3 regions of the Paenarthrobacter sp. TYUT067 genome follow, and region 2 is predicted to be linked to each of the others. Evidence: predicted binding sites of a transcription regulator. Region 2 holds the regulator's gene; each other region holds the start of a gene.
What was found. The regulator HrcA, encoded in region 2, represses chaperone genes, less so after heat shock. The targets are predictions, from matches to a motif close to TTNGCACTCGNNNNNNNCGAGTGCNAA.
Positions count from the first base shown of each region.

Region 1: a site for HrcA is predicted at 5,067-5,093, ahead of groL (chaperonin GroEL). Genes of this name have one in related genera too.
Region 3: a site for HrcA is predicted at 2,747-2,773, ahead of groES (co-chaperone GroES). Genes of this name have one in related genera too.

Region 1 covers NZ_JAMOIT010000016.1:112,162-119,620, reverse strand. Annotated here, with positions in the region: gene MOD31_RS15345 (peptidoglycan bridge formation glycyltransferase FemA/FemB family protein) at 1-177, shown strand, start outside; gene MOD31_RS15340 (threonine/serine exporter ThrE family protein) at 205-1,692, shown strand; gene MOD31_RS15335 (siderophore-interacting protein) at 1,787-2,626, opposite strand; gene MOD31_RS15330 (uracil-DNA glycosylase) at 2,709-3,476, opposite strand; gene MOD31_RS15325 (DUF3263 domain-containing protein) at 3,587-3,922, shown strand; gene MOD31_RS15320 (LytR C-terminal domain-containing protein) at 3,972-4,604, shown strand; gene MOD31_RS15315 (cold-shock protein) at 4,776-4,979, shown strand; gene groL (chaperonin GroEL) at 5,277-6,902, shown strand; gene MOD31_RS15305 (ribonuclease HI family protein) at 7,114-7,459, shown strand, end outside.
Region 2 covers NZ_JAMOIT010000019.1:94,166-101,624, reverse strand. Annotated here, with positions in the region: gene MOD31_RS17065 (GerMN domain-containing protein) at 287-1,159, shown strand; gene MOD31_RS17060 (16S rRNA (uracil(1498)-N(3))-methyltransferase) at 1,187-1,960, opposite strand; gene dnaJ (molecular chaperone DnaJ) at 1,963-3,087, opposite strand; gene hrcA (heat-inducible transcriptional repressor HrcA) at 3,138-4,145, opposite strand; gene MOD31_RS17045 (DUF3097 domain-containing protein) at 4,337-5,188, shown strand; gene MOD31_RS17040 (DUF4870 domain-containing protein) at 5,311-5,724, shown strand; gene hemW (radical SAM family heme chaperone HemW) at 5,777-7,006, opposite strand; gene lepA (translation elongation factor 4) at 7,007-7,459, opposite strand, start outside.
Region 3 covers NZ_JAMOIT010000005.1:225,236-232,694, reverse strand. Annotated here, with positions in the region: gene MOD31_RS06660 (response regulator transcription factor) at 1-437, opposite strand, end outside; gene groL (chaperonin GroEL) at 612-2,225, opposite strand; gene groES (co-chaperone GroES) at 2,310-2,606, opposite strand; gene MOD31_RS06645 (hypothetical protein) at 2,798-3,157, opposite strand; gene MOD31_RS06640 (class I SAM-dependent methyltransferase) at 3,225-4,454, shown strand; gene MOD31_RS06635 (shikimate 5-dehydrogenase) at 4,475-5,287, opposite strand; gene ykgO (type B 50S ribosomal protein L36) at 5,326-5,448, opposite strand; gene MOD31_RS06625 (GTP-binding protein) at 5,478-6,623, opposite strand; gene MOD31_RS06620 (glutamate--cysteine ligase) at 6,791-7,459, shown strand, end outside.

The DNA of each region.
Region 1 (7,459 bases), on a different contig from region 2:
AAGGGCTTCGGTGGCGAGGTGGTCCAGTTGGTGGGCGATTTCGTAGCGCCGGTGAACCCGCTCATCTTCCATGGCTACCGCGCGGTCAGGAAGCTCGCAGGGGCCGCCCAGACAGTTCTGGGACGATTGCCCCTTGAGAAATTGCCGGTAGTAGGAAAATTTCGGAGGAATCGCTAATCACACAAGCCAAGGGAGGATCACCGCGTGACTGAACGCCCCGACGGGTCCGCCAACAGGCCCCATACCGACGGGTTGCCTAAAACCCAGCCGTTGCGGCCATCCCAGGTCCGGCAGAACGTCAACGCCAAGCGCATGCTGATGCGTTTGGTTCAAGGCGATAGCCCGCCCACCGCACCCATGAACATCGTGGACCGGTTGGCCGGAAGTCCTTACGCCAACCCCACCATTCAAGTGGTGGGTGTGGACGCTTCGGCCCGCAAGACCATCGACTTCGCTCTGCATTTGGCCGAAGTCATGTTCCGTTATGGTGCAGGTGCCCTTGAGGTGGAGACCAGCATGATTGCGGTCACAGCAGCTCTTGGCCTTAAGAACGTTGAAGTGGACATCACCAACCAGTCGGTGGCCATCAACTATGCGCCCAAAGACCAGACTCCCATCACGCTGCTGCGTGTAGTGCGCTCCTGGACCAACAACTACGCTGGCCTGGCTCAGGTGCATCAGTTGGTCACGGACATCGTGGCAGGGGGAGTAGGCCGTGACGAAGCCGTGCGCAGGTTGAACGAGATCATCCGCAGCGCCAAACCGTTCCCCCGGTGGATGGTCACCATAGCGTTCGGTATTTTCTCGGCGGTATTTGTTGGCGTACTGGGTGGGGGACTGGGCGCGTCGGTGGTTGCCTTCTGCTCCAATATCCTGATCAGCCTGCTCTCCCGGCAGCTAGCACGGTGGCGCACAGCGGACTTCTTCAACACCATGGCGTGCGCATTCCTGGTTACCTTTATTGCCCTGATGCTGCGGTGGGCGGGTGTGGACATTGCTCCTTCCATTGTGGTTGCCGGCGGAATCCTGCTGCTGCTGCCAACGGGTCGACTTGTCTCATCTGTTCAAGACGCGATCAACGGCTTCCCGGTAACGGCGGCGGGCCGCTTTCTTTCCACGGCACTGACATTCGGTGCGATCGTGGCAGGTATCGGCGTCGCCGTGGTGGTGGGAACGCTCATGGGCAGCGCCGTCCTGGACGTCACGCAAACCTTCCCGGACGCGTATCCGCTGTGGATCCAGGCAGTGCTCATTGCCATCGCGGTGGTGGCCATCGGCGTCACCGAACAGACTCAAATGCGGCTGTTACTCCCGACGGCGGCAGTTGGCATAGTGGGCTTCTTCGTCTTGTGGGGGGTGGGCGAAGCCGGCCTTGGCGACCGCTTGTCACCAGCGGTCGCCGCCGTGGCCATCGGCTTGTTGGGCCGTGTAGTGGCGCTCAAACTCGGGGCACCGCAGCTTGTGGTGGCTGTTCCAGCTGCACTGATCCTGCTGCCAGGTCTGACGATCTTCCGCTCCATGTACGCGCTCACCGTTGAGGGGGGCAACATCCTTCTGGGTGCGGGTGGAATGCTCAACGCCGGCGCCATAGTGCTGGGAGTGGCGGCGGGCATTGTGCTGGGCGACAACTTGGCCAGACCGCTCACGAAGGGGTTGTCCAGCAACGAACGGCGCAGGGTACGCAGGCGCTAACCACAAAAGCCGAACGGCGCTGCCCAATGAGGCGGCGCCGTTCGGCTTTAAGAAGTGACGCTTGATCTGTCCTGAGTCTAGATTTGACCTGAGTCTAGATTTGTCCGACGGGGAGCTTCTTTTCTGCCTGGAAGACTTCCTCCACGCGACCCTGCGCCCAATACCCGGAGAGCGATACCTGCGAACGCTCCAAGCGGCGCTGCACGAAGAAGATCTCGCGGAGACCCTTCATGTAGCCCCGCTCGCCGTGAGCGAAGACATCCACTCGTCCCGGCAGCCATTCGGTGTTTCTTAGTGCTTCAAGGAGCAGGTGGCTGGATCCCGCCTGAATCCCTTTGCGCAGCAGCCAGTGCAACTCCACACCTGCGGGTGCGGAAATCGGAAGAATGTCCGCCTCGTTGTCCACTTCAAGGAACACGGTGCCGCGGGCATCCGGAGCAAGGGCCTCAACACAGGCCGCAATGGCCGGTATGGCGGCGTCGTCGCCGGCGAACAGGTACCAGTCGGCGTCAGGTGCGGGGTTGTAGGCACCGCCCGGACCTGTGAACGTCAGTGAATCGCCGGGCTTGGCCGCTGCAGCCCAGGGGCCAGCCAGTCCTTCGTCGCCGTGGACCACAAAGTCGATGGCCAGTTCCTGAGCTTCCAAGTCCACCCAGCGGATGGTGTACGTACGAGTGTGGGGCCACTGCTCGCGGGGCATGGTGTCGCGGATGGCCCACAAGTCCAGCGGGAGTTCGTACTCCACGCCGGGTTGGGGGAAGACGATCTTGACGTATCGGTCCACGTATTCGTTGTTCGCGTAGTCACTGAATCCTGGTCCGCCTGCAACGATCCGAACCATGTGCGGTGACAGGCGTTCGTTGCGCAGGACGGTCAGGGTCACCTGCGGGCGAGTCTTGCGTGAAGCGGATGAAGTGACGGGGAGTGCAGTCATGTAGGCAAGCCTAAGCTAATGACCTGCGCACCGGCTGGGTATGAGTCGAAGGTTACAGCTGCCGGAGGTTGCAGCCGTGAGTCTACAGAACCGGAAGTTCCCAGTTGATGGGGTCCGCGCCCAAACCCACCAGGAGATCGTTGGTCCGGCTAAAGGGCTTTGAGCCGAAGAAACCCCTCGAGGCCGACAGCGGACTCGGATGGACGGACACGATGGACGGCGCCCCGCCCAGCAGCGGCACCACGCCCTCGGCGTCCTTGCCCCACAGGATCGCCACCAGCGGACTTTGCCGCCCATCGCCGTCTGTACGGTTTACGACGGCGGTGACCGCCGCCGTCGTAATGGCCTCCCAACCTTTGCCGCGGTGGGAACCGGCGTTCCCGGCTTCGACGCTGAGGACTCGGTTCAGGAGCAGGACGCCTTGCTCGGTCCAGGCGCCGAGATCGCCGTGGACGCGCGGTGGAAGTCCGAGGTCGTCGTGGAGTTCGCGATAGATGTTGACCAGGCTTCGGGGGATGGGCCGTGTTTGCCGCGACACTGCGAAGGAAAGTCCAACGGCGTGGCCGGGAGTCGGGTAGGGATCCTGGCCGAGAATCAAGACTTTGACATCGGCCAGCGGTTGCCCGAAAGCCCGCAGCAGGTTTTTGGCCGCAGGAAGAACCTGTGCGCCGTTTGAGGATTGGCCGGCCACGTACTTCAGGGTCTCCCGGAGTTGGCCTTCCACAGGGCGCAAGGCGTCGGCCCAGTCGGGAGCCATCAGGTCTTCGAGCGGCGCCTCACACAACGCGGCGAAGCCCGGGTCGGCCGAGTCGGCAGGTTCAAGATCAAAGAGTGCATCCTCGCCAGTCATCACGCTATTGTCTCCCGCGCGGCACCCGCACTGCGAATGACAGCCTTGTTATTCGCCCGTAGCATGGGGGTAGGACATTTTCCCCCCAATAAGCGTCGAAGGAGTGTGCCGTGGCAGAACCAGCACCGGAACCGATGGCGTCGCAGGCCACAGGTTTCGCGCTCGAGGACCTCGCAGCCGAGACCCGCAGCGACTCTCCGTTGAGCGAACGGGATCAGCAGATGCTGGCACTGGAGCGGCAGTGGTGGAAGTACGCCGGGGCCAAAGAACAGGCTATCCGCGAGCTGTTCGACCTCTCCGCCACCCACTATTATCAGATCCTGAACGCGCTGATCGATACCGAGGACGCGTTGGCCCACGATCCCATGCTCGTCAAGAGACTGCGTAGACTACGTACGTCCCGCCAGCGTGCGAGGACTGCACGTCGCTTGGGGTCCGACGCGTAAATCGCCAGGCTGATCAGTCAGCAGCAACCAGCAAGGACACCGCTTCACCATGACCAAATATGCCAAGGACGAATTCGACCGGGTTCCGCAGAACACGTCCCGTCAAGGCGTTCACCGCGACGCCCAAGAGACCGCACGCCCCACCCTGTGGCCGGTCCTGACCGTTGGGGCAGTGGCCTTGGTGCTCGGACTGGTGGCCTTCCTGATCCTCCCCAACCTTGGGCTGGTATCACCGGGCGCAGCATCAAACGCCACGACGCCGTCACCCCAGCAGACTTCAACAGCACCGTCAGCTGCACCCACTGAAGCGAGCAGCGCGCCGTCCGCCTCCGGCGATCCCGGCAGTCAAGCCAGCACCGAACCGGCGCCGTCGGATTCTCCTTCTGCGACTCCCTCCTCGGCTCCTGTGGACAAGACCACTCCGGTAGCTGTGTACAACGGCGCTGGAACAGCCGGCTTGGCCGGGCGTGTGGCCGGCCTCGTTCAGGGTGATGGTTGGGCGTTGAGCACGGTGGGGAACTGGGGTGGACTGCCGCAGCAGACGTCCGTGATCTTCTACAACGCCCCGGAGCAAAAGGCGAACGCTGAGGCCCTGGGAACCTTGCTGGGCATTCAAACCATTGTGGAAACGCCTGAGGTTCAACAACCCCTGGTGGTTGTGGCCGGCCCCGGTTTCCAATAAGAATCACGCCCGGCTGGAAGCGATAAGGCCCAACTCGGTTAAGCCTCAATAACAAAAGCGGTGCCTTCGCTCTTTGGGGCAGCGCGGTGATGGTGACAGTGGTTACAGTGGATTGATTCCGGTACGGAGATCCCGGCAACCGGTCTTGGCTACTGCGAAAGTGTGGGCATTATGGCTTTGGGAACCGTCAAATGGTTCAACGCCGAAAAAGGCTACGGATTCATCACTGTGGATGAATCCGGCGACGACGTCTTTGTGCATTGGTCGGCCATTCAGATGGATGGCTTCCGCGCCCTCGAAGAAGGTCAGCGTGTTGAGTTCGAACTTGGGGAGGGCCAGAAGGGTCCGCAGGCCGAAGGCGTCCGCGTCGCGTAGGTCAGCCCACGGCTGAAAGCCCTCCCATTTGTAGCGGGAAGTGGCATCCCTGCTTGCACTCTCACCGGTCGAGTGCTAATTATTGAGTTAGCACTCCTACGGTTCGACTGCTAAGTCCGGCCCGGCTCATCCCGGCGGCGGGCAGGCGTCGAATCTGCGGAGGATCAAGAAACACCTTGGTGGGGTGAGGTCCGGAGCGCGTGGCATACAGAGGCCGCAAGCAATGGACCGTCCGTCGCGGGCACCCCATCTGACAGGTACCTTCTTAACGACTGTCCCGAAAGGACTACCGCCGTTATGGCCAAGATCATTGCATTTGATGAAGAGGCACGCCGCGGCCTCGAGCGGGGCCTGAACATCCTCGCAGACGCCGTCAAGGTCACCCTCGGCCCGCGTGGACGCAACGTCGTCCTCGAAAAGAAGTGGGGCGCCCCCACGATCACCAACGATGGCGTTTCCATCGCCAAGGAGATCGAACTGGACGACCCCTACGAGAAGATCGGTGCAGAACTTGTCAAGGAAGTTGCCAAGAAGACGGATGACGTCGCTGGCGACGGTACTACCACTGCAACCGTCCTCGCCCAGGCACTGGTGAAGGAAGGCCTGCGCAACGTTGCCGCCGGCGCCGACCCGCTGTCCCTCAAGCGCGGTATCGAGAAGGCTGTTGAGGCAGTCATCAGCGAACTGCTCGCCTCCGCCAAGGAAATCGAGACCAAGGAAGAGATCGCAGCTACCGCTTCCATCTCCGCCGGCGACCCGGAAATCGGCAGCCTCATCGCCGAAGCCCTGGACAAGGTGGGCAAGGAAGGCGTCATCACGGTCGAGGAATCCAACACCTTCGGCCTGGAGCTCGAACTCACCGAAGGCATGCGCTTCGACAAGGGTTACATCTCCGCTTACTTCGTCACCGACGCAGAGCGCCAGGAAACGGTCCTCGAAGACCCGTACATCCTCATCGTCAACTCCAAGATCTCCAACGTGAAGGAACTCGTCACGGTTCTGGAGAAGGTCATGCAGTCCAACAAGCCGCTGCTGATCATCGCCGAAGACATCGAGGGCGAGGCCTTGGCCACCCTGATCGTCAACAAGATCCGTGGCACCTTCAAGTCCGTTGCCGTCAAGGCTCCGGGCTTCGGTGACCGCCGCAAGGCACAGCTGGCCGATATCGCCATCCTCACCGGTGGCCAGGTCATCTCCGAAGAAGTTGGCCTCAAGCTCGAAAACGCTGGCCTGGAACTCCTCGGCACCGCCCGCAAGGTTGTTGTCACCAAGGACGAGACCACCATCGTTGAAGGTGCCGGCGACGCCGATCAGATCGCAGGCCGCGTGGCCCAGATCCGCGCCGAGATCGAGAACTCCGACTCCGACTACGACCGCGAGAAGCTGCAGGAACGCCTGGCCAAGCTGGCCGGCGGCGTTGCAGTCATCAAGGCCGGTGCCGCAACCGAAGTTGAGCTCAAGGAACGCAAGCACCGCATTGAGGACGCAGTCCGCAACGCAAAGGCTGCTGTTGAAGAAGGCATCGTTGCCGGTGGTGGCGTAGCCCTCATCCAGGCTGGTGCCAAGGCATTCGCCAACCTCACCCTCCAGGGTGACGAGGCAACCGGTGCCAACATCGTCAAGGTTGCCATCGATGCACCGCTGAAGCAGATCGCCTTCAACGCTGGCCTTGAGCCGGGCGTTGTGGTGGACAAGGTTCGCGGCCTGCCTTCCGGCCACGGCCTGAACGCTGCCACGGGCGAGTACGAAGACCTTCTGGCTGCCGGCGTCAACGACCCCGTAAAGGTCACCCGCTCGGCTCTCCAGAACGCTGCTTCCATCGCTGGTCTCTTCCTGACCACCGAGGCCGTAGTTGCTGACAAGCCTGAGAAGAACGCTCCGGCTCCCGGCGGCGACGACATGGGCGGCATGGGCGGCTTCTAAGTCTCCCTGCTGTAGCGATACAGCACCCGGCATCACGCTGAATAGCATTACGACGGCGGTCCTCACCATTTGGTGGGGGCCGCCGTTTTGCGGTCCCAGCCCAACTAGGTCGCATAAGTGCGCGTTTAGAGGGCTCAGAACGCGCACTGATGCGACCTAGTTGGGTGCTAGCACGGTTTCAGTGTCGGTGGGGTCTGGCAGGATTAACCCCATGACGATTATTGCTGCCGCCGATGGGTCTGCCCTCGGTAATCCTGGGCCGGCCGGTTGGGCCTGGTATGTTGATGACTCCTGTTGGCGAGCAGGGGGTTGGCCGCACGGTACCAACAATCAGGGCGAACTAATGGCCGTCCTGGACCTGTTCCGGTCCACGGCCCACGTGCCGCAGGAAGAACTGCTGATCCTTTGCGACAGCCAATACGTCATTAACTGCATCACCAAGTGGATGCCGGGATGGAAGCGGAAGGGTTGGCGCAAGGCCGACGGCAAGCCCGTGCTGAATGTGGACCTTCTCAAGGACATTGACCAAGTGATCGTTGGCCGTAAATACTCCTTCG
Region 2 (7,459 bases):
CGCCTGCCGTCATGGCGTACATTTTGTCTCAACTCGGCATCAAGCGGGTATCAATCATGTTTCAGTTGGCGCTGATCCGCGCAATCCCGGCCGACCGCCGTCGACGATGTGCCAAGCTGGCATAGCGGGTGGCATCCAAGCATCCTGCGGCCCGGCTCCGTTGGCTGGGAATCGGCGGCTGGGGCCGCCATGAGACACAAGGTTAGGCAGGACACCCATTTCGGAGCCAGGAAGCATTGGAGATGGCGCGCGCAGACGGACAAGATCCGTTATCGCTGTGCCGGCGATGCTTGCTGTCCTGTTGCTCACTGGTTGCATAGCCAACGGCGGCGATTCCCAAACCGGCACGAGTTCGCCATCCGTCAGCGTTAACGACGCGCCAGCCAGCCAGGCACCGCTGGAAACTACGCAGGCTTCCACGAAGATCCCGGTTTACTGGATTGGACGCAGCAAGGAACAGGTTTATCTCTACCGTGAGTTCAGGGATATCTCCAGCGACGGAAACCCCGTGACCACCGCACTCCGGATCATGATGTCCGAAAAACCCCTGGACCACGACTTCTTCACCCCCTGGCAGGCCCCCGAAAGCCTGGCCACCTCCATCTCCGGCAAGAACGTCATCACCGTTGATATTTCGCGGGATGCCTTCAACTCAAACCTCGACGCCGGAATGGCGCAGCGCGCTGTCCAGCAATTGGTCTACACGGCGACGGCGGCAGCCTCGTCCTCGGGGCTCATCAACTCCGGCCAGCAGATCCAGGTTGTCATCCTGGTTGACGGACACACGGACTACATGGCGTTTGGGCAGGTAAAGCTCGGCCAACCCATGGAACGGAACGCATCCTTGGTGGCACCTCTGTGGATCATCGATCCGCAAGAGGAAACAACTCTGCCTGCCGGTGTAGTCAAGTTCAATGGCCGCAGCACCGACAGTTCAAAGCCGGTCAGCTGGCAGATTCTGCAGGAGAATGGCAAGGGCGAAAAGAGCAGCCTGCTCACCGGGAGAACGCAAGCAACCGGTGCGCCTGGTCAATACGGAGCCTTCACCTTCAGTGCCACACTGAAGGCCGGCAAATATGAGCTGCGGGTTTCACAAGTGGATGAGGCCGGCGCAACCATCGAAACGAGCACCGACACCCGCCTGTTCAACGTCGGTTAGCTGCGGGTTCGACGAGCTGCGGGGCGGCTACCAGCGGCCCAGGACGTCACTTGCAAGAACGACGGCGGCGGGTCCCGCCGTCGAGGACCTCAACACGTGGTGACCCAGAAGTGCCGTGACGGCACCGGCGTCACTGAGCCGCGTTACCTCTCTTGGTGAGATGCCACCCTCCGGTCCGACAATCAAGAGGACCTCGCGAGGGATCCCATCATCTCCAGTCCGGACCGCAACCGACTCTTCAAGGACGGTCCGCAGGGGGTTCTTGGCGTCTTCATGCAGGATGATGGCCACATCAGCGGCCGCGACGGCCTTCGCCAAAGCGGCAGTGTCCATCATGGACCGTACCTCAGGAATCCAAGCACGCCGCGCCTGCTTGGCTGCCGCCGTGACCACGGACTGCCACTTCGCGTGCGCCTTGGCGGCCCGTTCGCCTTTCCAACGCACGATCGCCCGCTCGGACTGCCACGGAATGACGGCGTCTATTCCGAGTTCCGTGGCAGTCTCGATGGCGAGTTCGTCCCGATCGCCCTTGGCAAGTGCCTGAACCAGCACCAGCCGGACCGCCGGCTGGTCCTCGAGGACTACCTCGGATGCCTTCACTGTGAGGGTGCTGGAACCGGCGTCAACCACGGCGCCAGTCAACCGCATGCCCGAACCGTCGGCTATGTCCACGGGCTCACCCACGGCCAGTCGCTTGACGGTGACGGCATGGCGCGCCTCAGCACCTTCCAACACAAATGTGGACCCGGGGATCAGCTGGTTAAGGCTTCCCGCCGGTGTAAAGAAAACCGGATTGCTCACCGCTACAGGTTACCGAGCTTGTCCCGAAGCTTCGCGAACATTCCGCCGCTTGCCACCAGCTTTCCCTCGGTAAACTGCTCGCCGCGCAGCTTGGCGAGCTGCTGCAGGAGTTCCTCCTGGGCGGGGTCGAGCTTGGTCGGGGTCTCCACGTGCAAGTGCACCTTGAGGTCGCCGCGTCCGTAACCCCGGAGGTGCGTAACACCCAAGCCGCGCAGGGTAATGACTTCGCCGGATTGGGTACCGGCCTTGACGTCGATGTCCTGCGCGCCGTCGAAGGTGTCCAGCTGCAGTTCGGTGCCAAGTGCCGCAGCGGTCATGGGCACACTTAGTGTTGCGTGGAGGTCGTCGCCTTCACGCATGAACATGGAGTCGTTGTTGACCCGGATCTCCACATAGAGATCGCCGGCGGGGCCTCCAGCGGGGCCCGCTTCACCCTGCCCGGACAGCTGGATGCGTGTACCAGTGGCGACACCGGCCGGAACCTTGATGGTGAGGGAACGACGACTGCGGATGCGGCCCTGTCCATTGCACTCGTTGCAGGGGTCCTTAATGACTGTGCCGAAGCCTTCACACGAACCGCAAGGGGCGGCAGTCATGACCTGGCCCAGGATGGAACGGACTGCCCGTTGGACCTGGCCGCTGCCACCGCAGATGTCGCAGCGTTCCGGGTGGGTGCCCGGGCGGCAGCAACTGCCATCGCACGTGGGGCAGATCACGGCGGTATCCACTTCAAGCTTCTTGTTGACGCCGAAGACGGCGTCCTTCAAATCGATGCGGACGCTGATGAGCGCGTCCTGGCCCCGCCGGACCCGGGAGGCCGGTCCGCCCTGACCGCCGCCACCAAAGAAGGTGTCGAAGATGTCCTGGAAGGCAAAACCCTGGCCGGCGTAGCCGCCACCGAAACCGTTGTCAGTGCCGTTTTCATTGCCCGTGGCATCATAGACCCGGCGCTTTTGGGGATCGGACAACACCTCGTAGGCGTGGGTCACGGCCTTGAACTGTTCCGCGACATCTTCACCGGGGTTTACGTCGGGGTGCAGTTTCCGCGCCAACTTGCGGTACGCCTTTTTGATCTCTTCCCCGGTGGCTTCCGGCGAGACTCCCAAAACGTCATAGTGGCTGCTCAAAGTCGGTATCTCTTCCTTGTTGTACTACGGATGTTTCCTCGGACCGGTGTTTAGCCGCCGAGAATGCGGGAAAGGTAACGGGCCACGGCTCGTACTGCTGCCATGGTGGTGGGATAGTCCATGCGTGTGGGACCAAGAATCCCCACCTTGGCACCGGAGCCATAGCCCGTAGCTACGACGGAGGCCTCCGCCAAGCCATCGTAGGGATTCTCGCGTCCAATGCTCACGGTAACGCCGCGGGGATCATCCCCCATGTCAGATAACAACCGGAGCATGACAACTTGTTCCTCGAGTGCCTCCAGCACAGGGCCTATGCTCAGGGGGAAGTCAACGTTGGAGCGGGCCAGGTTTGCCGTTCCAGCCATCAGGATGCGCTCTTCGCGGCTGGTGTCGCTCAACGATTGAAGCCCCTGGGCCAACGTCTGCGCCAGACTGCGCAGTTCCGGCGGACACAGCGCAACGACAGAAGGAAGCACTTGAGGCAAAAGCGCCAGCTGTGTGCCGGCAATGTTGCCCAGGAACCGGGACCTCAGGAGCATCAGGGCCTCATTGCTCACATCGGACCCAGCGTCGATGACCTTCTGCCCCACGCTGCCGGTGTCCGCAATTAGGACCACGAGGACCTGTTGAGGGGCCAAGAGGACGAATTCCACGTGGCGAACAAGCGCGCGGTTCGAATGCGGGTACTGCACAACGGCCACCTGGTTGGTCAGCTGTGACAGAAGCCTTACGGTGCGCTCCAAGATGTCGTCGACATCATCGGGGCCCTCGAGCAAAGAATGGATGGCCCTGCGCTCGGCCGCTGAGAGCGGTTTGACCTGCGAAATGCGGTCAACGAAAAGGCGATAGCCCTTGTCAGTGGGGATTCGACCGGCACTGGTGTGAGGCGCCGCAATCAGGCCTTCCTCTTCCAAAACCGCCATGTCATTCCTGATGGTAGCGCTGGAAACGCCAAGATGATGCCGCTCCACGAGGGCCTTGGACCCGACAGGTTCCCTGGAATGCACGTAATCCTCAACGATGGCACGCAGCACTTCGAGCTTGCGCGGCTCACTCAATGCTCCACCTCCTGACGACTGCCATGGTTCTTCCGACCGGTCAACGCGGGATCCCGCTCAGACCTCCACACTTAGCACTCAACATGCCCAAGTGCTAACAAGTCTAGTATGAGCCACCCCGTTGTTAGCATTGAAACCTGCCGCGGGCGGCTTCGGCCCGCACCGTAAACCAGCACAAAGGTAGGAATCCCTTGGCTTTGAACAATTGGGGCCCGCAGGATCTGTCCGCTCCGGCCAAACAGAAGCTGCCGGAAGTAGCCGTGCAGCGGGGAATGGTCCTCGAGGACGTGCAGTCGGGCTGGGTGGGTGAAGTAACCCGCGTTGAGAAGTCGGGCGGAATGCACGTGGTCTCCTTGGAAGACCGGCGTGGAAAGACCAAATCGTTCCAGCTGGGCTTTGGCTTCCTGCTTGAAGGTCAGGCTATCCGCTTGATGCCTCCCGCCCCCCGCACCGCTGCATCCGCCGTTCCGTCCGGCCGGACGGCTTCAGGATCCGTGAGGGTGCAGGGGCAACGGGCACAGGTAGCCAAGGCCAGCCGCATTTGGGTGGAAGGAAAGCACGACGCCGAGCTCGTCGAGAAAGTTTGGGGAGACGACCTCCGGGTGGAGGGCATCGTGGTGGAGCCACTGCATGGCGTTGATGATCTGAAGTCCGCCATCGCCGATTTCAATCCCGGCTCAGGGCGCAGGCTTGGCATCCTCGTAGATCATCTAGTCCCCGGGTCCAAAGAGTCCCGCATCGCTGCCGACGCCATGACAGTGCCGGGGGCTGCGGGAAACGTCCTCATTGTTGGACACCCCTACGTGGATGTCTGGCAGGCGATCAGGCCCAAGGTCCTGGGCATTGAGGCCTGGCCCGCCGTACCCCGCGGGATCGATTGGAAGACCGGAATCCTCAGCGCGTTCGGCTGGCCCCATGAGACCCCTGAGGACATAGGCTTGGGCTGGCAACGCCTTCTGGGCGCAGTCCGCACCTATGCCGACCTTGAGCCATCGCTCTTGGGACGGGTGGAAGAAGTCATCGATTTTTTGACGGTTCCTTGAGGTGGAGTCCTTCAGGTATCAGCAACTACCGTGTCAACGGGGCGTTGGTCCCGGCAAGTGCGTCGGTGCCGGTATTCTGGGACAGCAACACCGCAGCATCTTTAAAGCAAAGGGAAGACAACGTGGCAGATAACGCTCCTGAAGAACCGGGCAGCGCCGCAGGCCGGCCCCAGTACCATGGCGCGCCTGCCAACGCACTCCCGTTGACAGCCAGCGAGGACAGGCAATGGGCTACTCTGGCCCACTTTGGCGGCATCCTGGGATGCCTGCCGTCCCTTCTGATTTACCTGATTTTCCGGGATCGTGGACCGTTCACCGCACAGGAATCCAAAGAAGCGCTGAACTTCACGCTGCCTCCCACCATCGCAGCAGTTCTGGCCAACATTTTGGTCCTTCTTCCTGTGGTCGGCAACATCTTCGCCGTCATCGCCACCGCGATCTGGGTTGCCCTGACGTGTTTCTCCGTCTCGGCGGGCATCAGGGTAAACCACGGGCAGCCTCACCGTTACAAGGTCAACCTGCGCTGGATTAAGTAGCTCACCTCCGCTCGTCCAGGACTGCTTGCTCCGACGGGCATGAGCCCGCGGGTCAGTCGGGCAGGATCCTTCGAACTACGGCGTCAGCCAGGAGACGACCCTTCAGCGTAAGGACCAAACGGCCCTTGAACGCCTGAACAGGGTCCACCAATTCGTCGGCAATAAGCCCGGCCATCGCGTGCCGTCCGATCGCGTCCAAGGCATCTACGGACAACCCTGTGCCGAGCCGTGCCTCCAGCATAATGCGTTCGACTTCCCGGGTATCGGCATCGAGGGTTTCCCGCCCGGCAGCCGGAGAGCTAGCGCTCCCGAGCCTCGAGGCGTACGCCGTGGGGTGCTTGACGTTCCACCACCGGACACCCCCCACGTGGGAGTGGGCGCCTGGACCGATACCCCACCAGTCATCTCCCCGCCAGTAGGCAAGATTGTGCCGGCAAGCCTGGTCCGGCGTCCGCGACCAGTTGCTGACCTCGTACCAGTGCAAGCCCGCTTCGGAGATCATTTTGTCGGCAAGCTCGTATTTGGAGGCGTGGTCGTCGTCATCAATCCCAGGCACCTCGCCCCGGCGTATCTGGGCGGCCAGCTTAGTGCCATCCTCAACGATCAGAGCGTAGGCACTGATGTGGTCCGGCTGGTACGACAAAGCGGTTTCGAGTGACAGCTGCCAGTCACCCATGGACTCTCCAGGGGTGCCGTAGATAAGGTCCAGGCTCACGGAGAGGCCGGCTTCCCGCGCCCACTGCACAACAAGAGGCACCCGGCTCGGTGTGTGGGTGCGGTCCAGGACCTTGAGCACGTGGGGTACGGCTGACTGCATGCCGAAGGAGACCCTGGTGAAACCTGCGTCGGCCAGAAGCTTCAGGGATTCAGGAGTTACTGAATCCGGGTTGGCTTCGGTAGTTACCTCGGCGCCGGGTTCCAGCCCCCAATGGCCGATGGCGGCCCTAAGGATCCGGGCCAGGTCCTCTGCCGGGAGAAGGGTAGGCGTGCCACCCCCAAAGAAAACAGTACTGAGGGGACGACGGGGTAACCCCGAGGCGTCCAGTGCCAGAGAGGCGAAGTCCAGTTCAGAGACCGCCGTAGCGGCGTACGCGTCCTGGGAGGCGCCGCCACCGAGTTCGGTGGCAGTGTAAGTGTTGAAATCACAGTAGCCACAGCGCACGGCGCAGAACGGTATGTGGACATAGAGCCCGAACTTGCGGTGCTCGACGCCGGCCAACACCTGCGGAGGCAAGATGCCATCCGCAGGTGCCGGGTCGCCCAAAGGGAGGACGCTGGGCATTTACTTCTTGGCCTTGTCCTTGGACTCATCGGTGGTCAGGGCTGCGATGAATGCCTCCTGGGGCACCTCCACGCGACCGACCATCTTCATGCGCTTCTTGCCCTCTTTCTGCTTCTCGAGCAGCTTGCGCTTACGGGTGATGTCACCGCCGTAGCACTTGGCAAGAACATCCTTACGGATCGCTCGGATGCTCTCGCGGGCAATGATGCGGGATCCGATGGCGGCCTGGATGGGCACTTCGAATTGCTGCCTGGGAATCAGCTCACGGAGCTTGCCGGTCATCATCACGCCGTAGGCGTAGGCCTTATCGCGGTGGGTGATGGCGCTGAAGGCATCAACTTGTTCACCCTGCAGCAGGATGTCGACCTTGACCAGATCCGCCACCTGCTCGCCGTCAGCCTTCCAGTCCAGTGAGGCGTAACCGCGCGTCTTGGACTTCAGGAGGTCGAAGAA
Region 3 (7,459 bases), on a different contig from region 2:
AAGGCTTTGGCGAACAGACCCTGTCCAGCCGCCGGGGCTCCACTGCGCAACAAACCGAGGGCCGCAGGAATCATGAGGTATCCCTCGGCTGCACAGGGACCTGACATACCTTCCAGCACGTGCTTGGCACGGGACAACCACCCGTTTCCACGGGCCGGCTCTCCCATGTCCATCAGGAACATAACAAGCCAGGCCGCACACCTCGCGGCGCTGTCAGCGTCTCCCATGGTCAGGAATTCGTCGTGCGCCCGGGTCAGGTACTCAATGCTTTGGCTATTCAAGCCAAGCAGCATCGCCACAGATGCCGCCAATTCGATGTCCTGCGGAGGTAGTCCGCCCTCTGAATCGGCGCGGGTGAGGCACTCAAGCGCATCGCGCCAACGGCGCTCGTGGAAGGCCGAGCGTCCCAAATCCAAATCTGTGTCCGGAACTGTCATGGCTCACCTTGCGACCGGGAACAGACCGAATGACGCACCCAAGCCGCCCTAGTAGCGTCAGGTTACCGCCGCCGTCGTACGCTCACAAGAGCTTGGCCGCGCTGGCCAGACACCACCTCCGGAAACACCACAAGCCCCGGTCATCTTGACCGGGGCTTGTGGTAAACAGGGCCGTTAGTGCTGGTGGCCTGCGTGTGCGTCTTCTTCCTCAGCCGGCTTTTCGGCAACCAGGGTCTCGGTGGTGAGAACCAGGGCAGCGATGGAAGCGGCGTTGCGGAGAGCCGAACGGGTGACCTTCACGGGGTCGATCACGCCAGCGGCGATCAGGTCCTCGTACTCACCGGACTTGGCGTTGAAGCCGTGGTTTGCTTCCAGCTCGGAAACCTTGGCAACAACAACGAAGCCGTCGAAGCCAGCGTTCTGGGCGATCCAGCGCAGCGGCTGGACCAGGGCGCGGCGGACGATGCCCACAGCAGCTGCTGCGTCACCCTCCAGCGCCTTGACGGCCGGGGACTCGTCCAGTGCCTTGAGGGCGTGGATGAGAGCGGAACCGCCACCGGAAACGATGCCTTCTTCGAGGGCTGCACGCGTGGAGGAAACAGCGTCCTCGATGCGGTGCTTCTTTTCCTTCAGCTCAACCTCGGTGGCTGCGCCAACCTTAATCACGCCGATGCCGCCGGCCAGCTTGGCCAGGCGTTCCTGCAGCTTTTCCTTGTCCCAGTCGGAGTCCGTCCGGGTAAGCTCGGCGCGCAGCTGTGCAACGCGGTCAGCGACGTCCTCAGCCGTACCGGCACCATCAACAATGGTGGTGTTGTCCTTGGTGACTGTGATGCGGCGTGCGGTACCGAGTACCTCGAGGCCAACGGTGTCCAGGCTCAGGCCAAGGTCCGGGGAAACAACCTGGGCGCCCGTCAGCGTGGCGATGTCCTGGAGCATGGCCTTGCGGCGGTCGCCGAAGCCCGGAGCCTTGACGGCAACAACGTTGAGCGTGCCGCGGATGCGGTTGACGATCAGCGTGGACAGGGCTTCGCCTTCAATGTCTTCAGCAATGATGAAGAGCGGCTTGTTTGCCTGCAGGGCCTTCTCCAGCAGCGGAAGGAAGTCCTGCAGCGAGGAAATCTTGCCCTGGTTGATCAGGATGAGGGCGTCCTCGAGGACGGCTTCCTGGCGCTCAGCGTCGGTGACGAAGTACGGGGACAGGTAGCCCTTGTCGAACTGCATGCCCTCGGTGAGGACCAGTTCGGTCTGGGTGGTGGAGGATTCTTCAATGGTGATGACACCATCCTTGCCAACCTTGCCGAACGCTTCGGCCAGCAGTTCGCCAACCTCGTCGCTCTGTGCGGAGATGGCTGCGACGCTGGCAACCTGGGTGCCTTCGACTTCGCGGGCATTCTCCAGGAGGCGGGCGGCTACTGCTTCAACGGAAACCTCGATGCCGCGCTTGATCTCGCCCGGAGCGGCGCCGGCAGCCACGTTGCGCAGGCCTTCCTTGACCAGGGCCTGTGCCAGCACGGTGGCCGTGGTGGTGCCGTCGCCGGCAACATCGTTGGTCTTGGTGGCTACTTCCTTGGCCAGCTGTGCGCCAAGGTTCTCGTAGGGGTCATCAAGCTCAACTTCACGGGCGATGGTTACGCCATCGTTGGTGATGGTTGGTGCGCCCCACTTCTTGTCCAGCACGACGTTGCGGCCGCGCGGACCAAGCGTCACCTTGACAGTGTTGGCGAGCTTGTCGATACCGGCCTCAAGAGACCGGCGGGCAGCATCGTTAAAAGCAAGCTGCTTTGCCATGGTTGTGTCCTTTCAAGACAGAAAACCCGCACCGCTGGCGGCTGGAATCATTCCAACTCGACGGCGGTGCGGGGCTCCGGGAAGTTACTTTACGACGATCGCAAGGACGTCGCGGGCGGACAGAACGAGGTACTCGTTGCCGCCGGTCTTGACTTCGGTTCCACCGTACTTGGAGTAGATGACGACGTCGCCAACAGCTACGTCAACCGGTACGCGGTTTCCGTTGTCATCGAAGCGGCCGGGGCCGATTGCAACAACTTCGCCTTCCTGCGGCTTCTCCTGTGCGGAGTCCGGAATGACCAGGCCGGAAGCCGTGGTCTGCTCTGCTTCGAGCGGGCGAACAACAATACGATCCTCAAGAGGCTTAATCGAGACCGACACTCGGACTCTCCTTTTCATGAGCTGATTCATGGACTAAGAACTAGGGTGCCGGAGCGTACATCCGTCGTCGCGGTGCCGGAAGACGCTTGGCGTGATTAGCACCCTCCGGGGGAGAGTGCTAACAAGACTCTATGTAAGCGTTAGCACTCGGTCAAGGTGAGTGCCAGCATTTCGTCATGGGTGAACGTCCCTTACCTGCCCGTCAGGTCGTCCAGATCGTAGTCTTCGCCGTCGTCATCCTCATCCAGCGGAGCATTGCCGCGGTTCAGGTACAGCACCACGGCGGCGGCTATAGCCACGATGCCGGAGATCACCAGCGTGATAATCCCACCGGTCCGGGCGCCGCTGTAAAGTTCGCGGATGCCCCGCGCTTCATCGGTGGCGTCATTGACGCTCTTGCCGGCCACCGAGTAAGTAGCCGCATTGAAGGAATCCAACGCGAAGATAATGATCAGCAGGCCGATGCAGACCACCGCGATCACGACCCCCGCTATCAGGGCGGGGCGCGCAATCTTCGTCAGGGAGGGGTGCGGTGCTGCGTTGTCTTCCATGAAAACAACCCTATCCGGCTGATTCGCCGGTCACGCTGTCAAGCGCCGCGCCGTTAGGCTTGATTCCATGCCTCACGCACCGCAGGAACAGATCGCACCCTTGCTGACTACTGAAGGATGGGAACTTCTTGCCTCACTGGGACCCTATCGGGAGGCCGATTCCTTCAGCGTCAACGCAGACCTCCGCAAAGCGGGTCACTCCCCGGAGCTGGTAGCTGCGGTCCTCACGCAATCCAGGCTGCGGACGCGCGCAGAGGCAAAGTTCGGCGAGTTTGCCCGGCAGATGCTCTTTACCCAAGCCGGCTTGGAGCAGGCAACGCGATTGAACGTCGCAGCCCGTCACGCCGAGCGCTTCGCGAAGGCCGGCATCTCGCACGTTGCAGACCTGGGCTGCGGCCTTGGCGCCGACTCCATGGCGATGGCGTCAATGGACATTTCCGTGACCGCGGTTGAGATGGATGAAACCACCGCCGCCTGCGCCACCATCAATCTCATGCCCTTCCCGCATGCCACCGTGGTGCACTCCGACGCAACAACCGTGGAATTGGACGGGGTGGACGGCGTATGGCTGGATCCCGCCCGGCGAACCACGTCCACCTCCGGAACCAAACGGATCTGGGACCCTGAAGCCTTCTCTCCCCCGTTGTCCTTCGTGGAACGCCTGGCGGCTACCGGCCGCGCCATCGGCGTCAAGATGGGTCCCGGCATCCCGCATGAGTCCGTGCCTTCAGGCTGCGAAGCCCAGTGGGTTTCGGTAGGCGGCGACGTCACCGAAGTGACCCTGTGGTTCAACGCAGTGTCCCGCCCCGGCGTGCGTCGCGCCGCGCTGGTGATTGGCGGCCAAGGCGCCGCTGAGATCACCAGCGGCACGGATTTCGACGGCGGCCCGGTAGCCGCCGTCGGGCCTGTAGAAGGTTTCCTCTACGAACCCGATGGTGCGGTGATCCGCGCAGGACTGGTGGCCGACGTCGCCGAACGGCTGGGCGGGCACCTGGTGGACGAGCACATTGCCTACATCTGCGCGCCTGCGCTGCACGACACTCCCTTCGCCCGTGCCTACAAGGTTCTTGAGGTGATGCCCTATAACGTCAAGGCCCTCAAGGCCTGGGTCAAGGCCAACGGAATCACTGTGCTGGACATCAAAAAGCGCGGCACGGCTGTCACTCCCGAGGAACTCCGGAAGCAGTTGCTGCCCGCCAAACCGGATAAGTCCCTTAGGACGAAAACAGCCACCCTGGTCCTCACCAGGATCGGCGAGGAGAGAGTGGCTGTTGTGGTGGAACCGGTGACGGGCTAGCAGTCAGCGGCACCCGGCAGTCAGCGACGTGAAAACTCCGAGGCTTCGCGGACCTGCTCAGGGCTAGGGCGCACGCCGGTGTAGAGGACAAATTGTTCCTCGGCTTGGATGGCAATAACTTCAGCGCCTGTGATCACCTTCTTGTCCGCTTTCCGGGCAGCACTGATAAGTGGCGTCTCGGACGGCAAAGCCACGACGTCAAACACTACTTGCGCCGCGGCAATCGTGGCGTCGTCGAAGGACTGCGCTGTTTCGTCCGCACCTGCCATTCCCAACGGCGTGACGTTGATGATGAGATCAGCTGTGGAGCCGTTGACGTCATCCTGCCAGGCGAAGCCGTAAAGATCTGCCAGTGCACGGCCGGTGTCCTCGTTGCGGGCCACGATGGTGACGGCGGTGAACCCGGCGTCCCGAAGTGCTGCGGCTACGGCCTTGGCCATACCGCCTGCACCGCGGAGGAGCACGCTGTGGCTGCTGGGAACCTGGTGGTCCTTTAGCAGCCGGGCAATGGCGATGTAGTCCGTGTTGTAGGCAGTCAGCACGCCATTGTCGTTGACGATGGTGTTCACCGAATCAATGGCCTTGGCCGACGGATCCATCACGTCAACCAACGGGATGACGGCTTCCTTGTACGGCATGGAAACCGCGGCGCCCCGGATCGGGAGGCCGCGGATGCCAGCCACTGCAAGGGTGATGTCCGCAGGGGCGAATGCTTTGTAGACAAAGTTCAGGCCGAGCAGATCGTACAAATAATTGTGGAACCGGGTGCCGATATTGCTGGGCCGGGCCGCAAGCGAAATGCACAGGGACATGTCTTTGTTCAGGATTGGCATTCCCCCATTAAACACGCCCCTTTATCACCGACGTGCGGTTAGCCTTGCCGCGCCTTCATCCGCGGATTGTTCTTGTTGATGACGAAGGTACGCCCGCGCCTGCGCACAATCTGGGCGCCGGGGATCTTCTTGAGGGCACGCAGCGAATTCCTGACCTTCATGGTGTTTCTCCTTTGGTTGGGTGTTTGTTTTAAAGGGCGTCGCTGAGTTCCAGGGGGTCGTCCCACACGCCGAAATCCTGCTGCATTTCAGCTTGGGTGAGTTGGCAACCGTCCAGGAGCCCGCGAAATTCCCGGGCGTCGATGTCCTCCGAAAGGCCGGTGATCGCCAGCACAGTTCCACGGTCGCCGCGGCTGGGATGCCAGTCCAGGACAGAGTCGACGTCGGCACCCGCCTTTCCGGGGTGCGCCTGGCCAGGTTCGGCCGAGTCCGCCAGCCATTTCCCGGTACTTTCGAGCCAGACCCTAGGCCCAATACCTTGGACGGCGATCCTTGTTTTCGGCGCTGATGCGATCCAGAGGCGGCCTCGCAGCCAGTGCGTTCCGGCGGCCAGTTGGGGCAGGGCTTCGCGGAAGCGTCCCGGATGCAGCGGCCGACCCACTTTGTGGAGCACCGTCCGGTAGGACCCACCCCCATCGCTGACGGGCACACGCACGACGCCGGGACGGTTGCGTGCCGCCGCTTCAGCGTCGTCGAAGCATCCCGGCCTGTAGGCGTCAGCGGCGCCAATGACGCCTGCGTGGGACGCCAACTGGCCAAGCAACTGGACACCCAACTGCCACTGCGAAGTGCCTTCGCGAGGTTCGCCGCTCAGCACTGCACCCAGGCCGGGGTGCACCATCACCGTATCCACCTGCCCGAACTCGCCGATCAGGAATTCTCCGCTGGTTCGCTCATCTGTGGGCATGGACGTAAACCCGGACTCGAACAGCGTGTGACGGTCCCAAATATGGTCATCCAAGTCCGCAGGGTCCAAAGCCAGTACGGCGTTGTCTATCACCGCAGGGCGGCTCAGGCCACGCCGAAGCTCGCCAACGGCCATGCCGGCCGCAACGCCGGGAGGGAGGCCCAGCACTACATGGTCGAAACCGCAGGAGGCGAGACGTTCCGCCGTCGGGACTACATCCAATCTGACAGTGCAGCTGAGGCAACCATGCTCCAGAACTGTGGTTTCGCGCTCGAACAACTGGCCGTTCCGGTATACCCGCCGCAGGACCATCGAGCCATCAAGGAGATCGTGAAGGACCACCACGGAATTGGCGTGGGTTTGGCCGAGCCGGGCAGCGGCGGACTCGCGGCATTGGGTGTCCAAGGAACTGACAACTATGAGATGCATGCAGCGATTCTATTGAGAAGCATTCTCAATAGCAAATGACGGGACTTTCCCCCTCGCAAGACCACAGCAGAAACCTGCGTTCCAGCTGCATTAGACTTGTTCCGACCGCTGGCGGCCCCACAGCGGGGAACCGTGTCCGGCTGAGACAAGACAAATGAGGGGACTACGTGCAGATTGATTTTGCGCCATCCAGGCAATCGACACTGGGTGTGGAATGGGAGTTGGCGCTCGTCAATAAACGCACCGGGGAACTGGTATCAGTGGCCAACGACGTCCTCAAAGGCGTCGCCGCGAACCACCCCGACCTCAACGAGGACGACGAACACCCCCATATCAAGCGCGAACTGCTCCTCAATACGGTGGAACTGGTCACCGGGATCTGCGAAACAGTCAAAGACGCCAAGGAAGACCTCAGCCGCTCCCTGGCCGCCGTGCGTGAAGTCACCGATCCCATGGGCGTGGAAGTCTTCTGCGCAGGCAGCCACCCCTTCAGCCCTCCCCTGCTCCAGCCCGTCACGGACAAGGAGCGTTATGCCAAGCTCATTGAGCGGACCCAATGGTGGGGACGCCAAATGGTGATCTACGGTGTTCACGTCCACGTGGGCATCGACCGCAAGGAAAAGGTCCTTCCCATCCTGGACGGGCTGGTCAACTACTTCCCGCACTTCCAAGCCCTGTCCGCCTCAAGCCCTTACTGGGCCGGAGAAGAGACCGGCTACGCCTCCCAGCGTGCGCTCATGTTCCAGCAGCTTCCCACCGCAGGCCTCCCCTTCCAATTCGACACGTGGGAGGCGTACGAGTCCTATGTCCAGGACATGTTCACCACCGGCGTCATC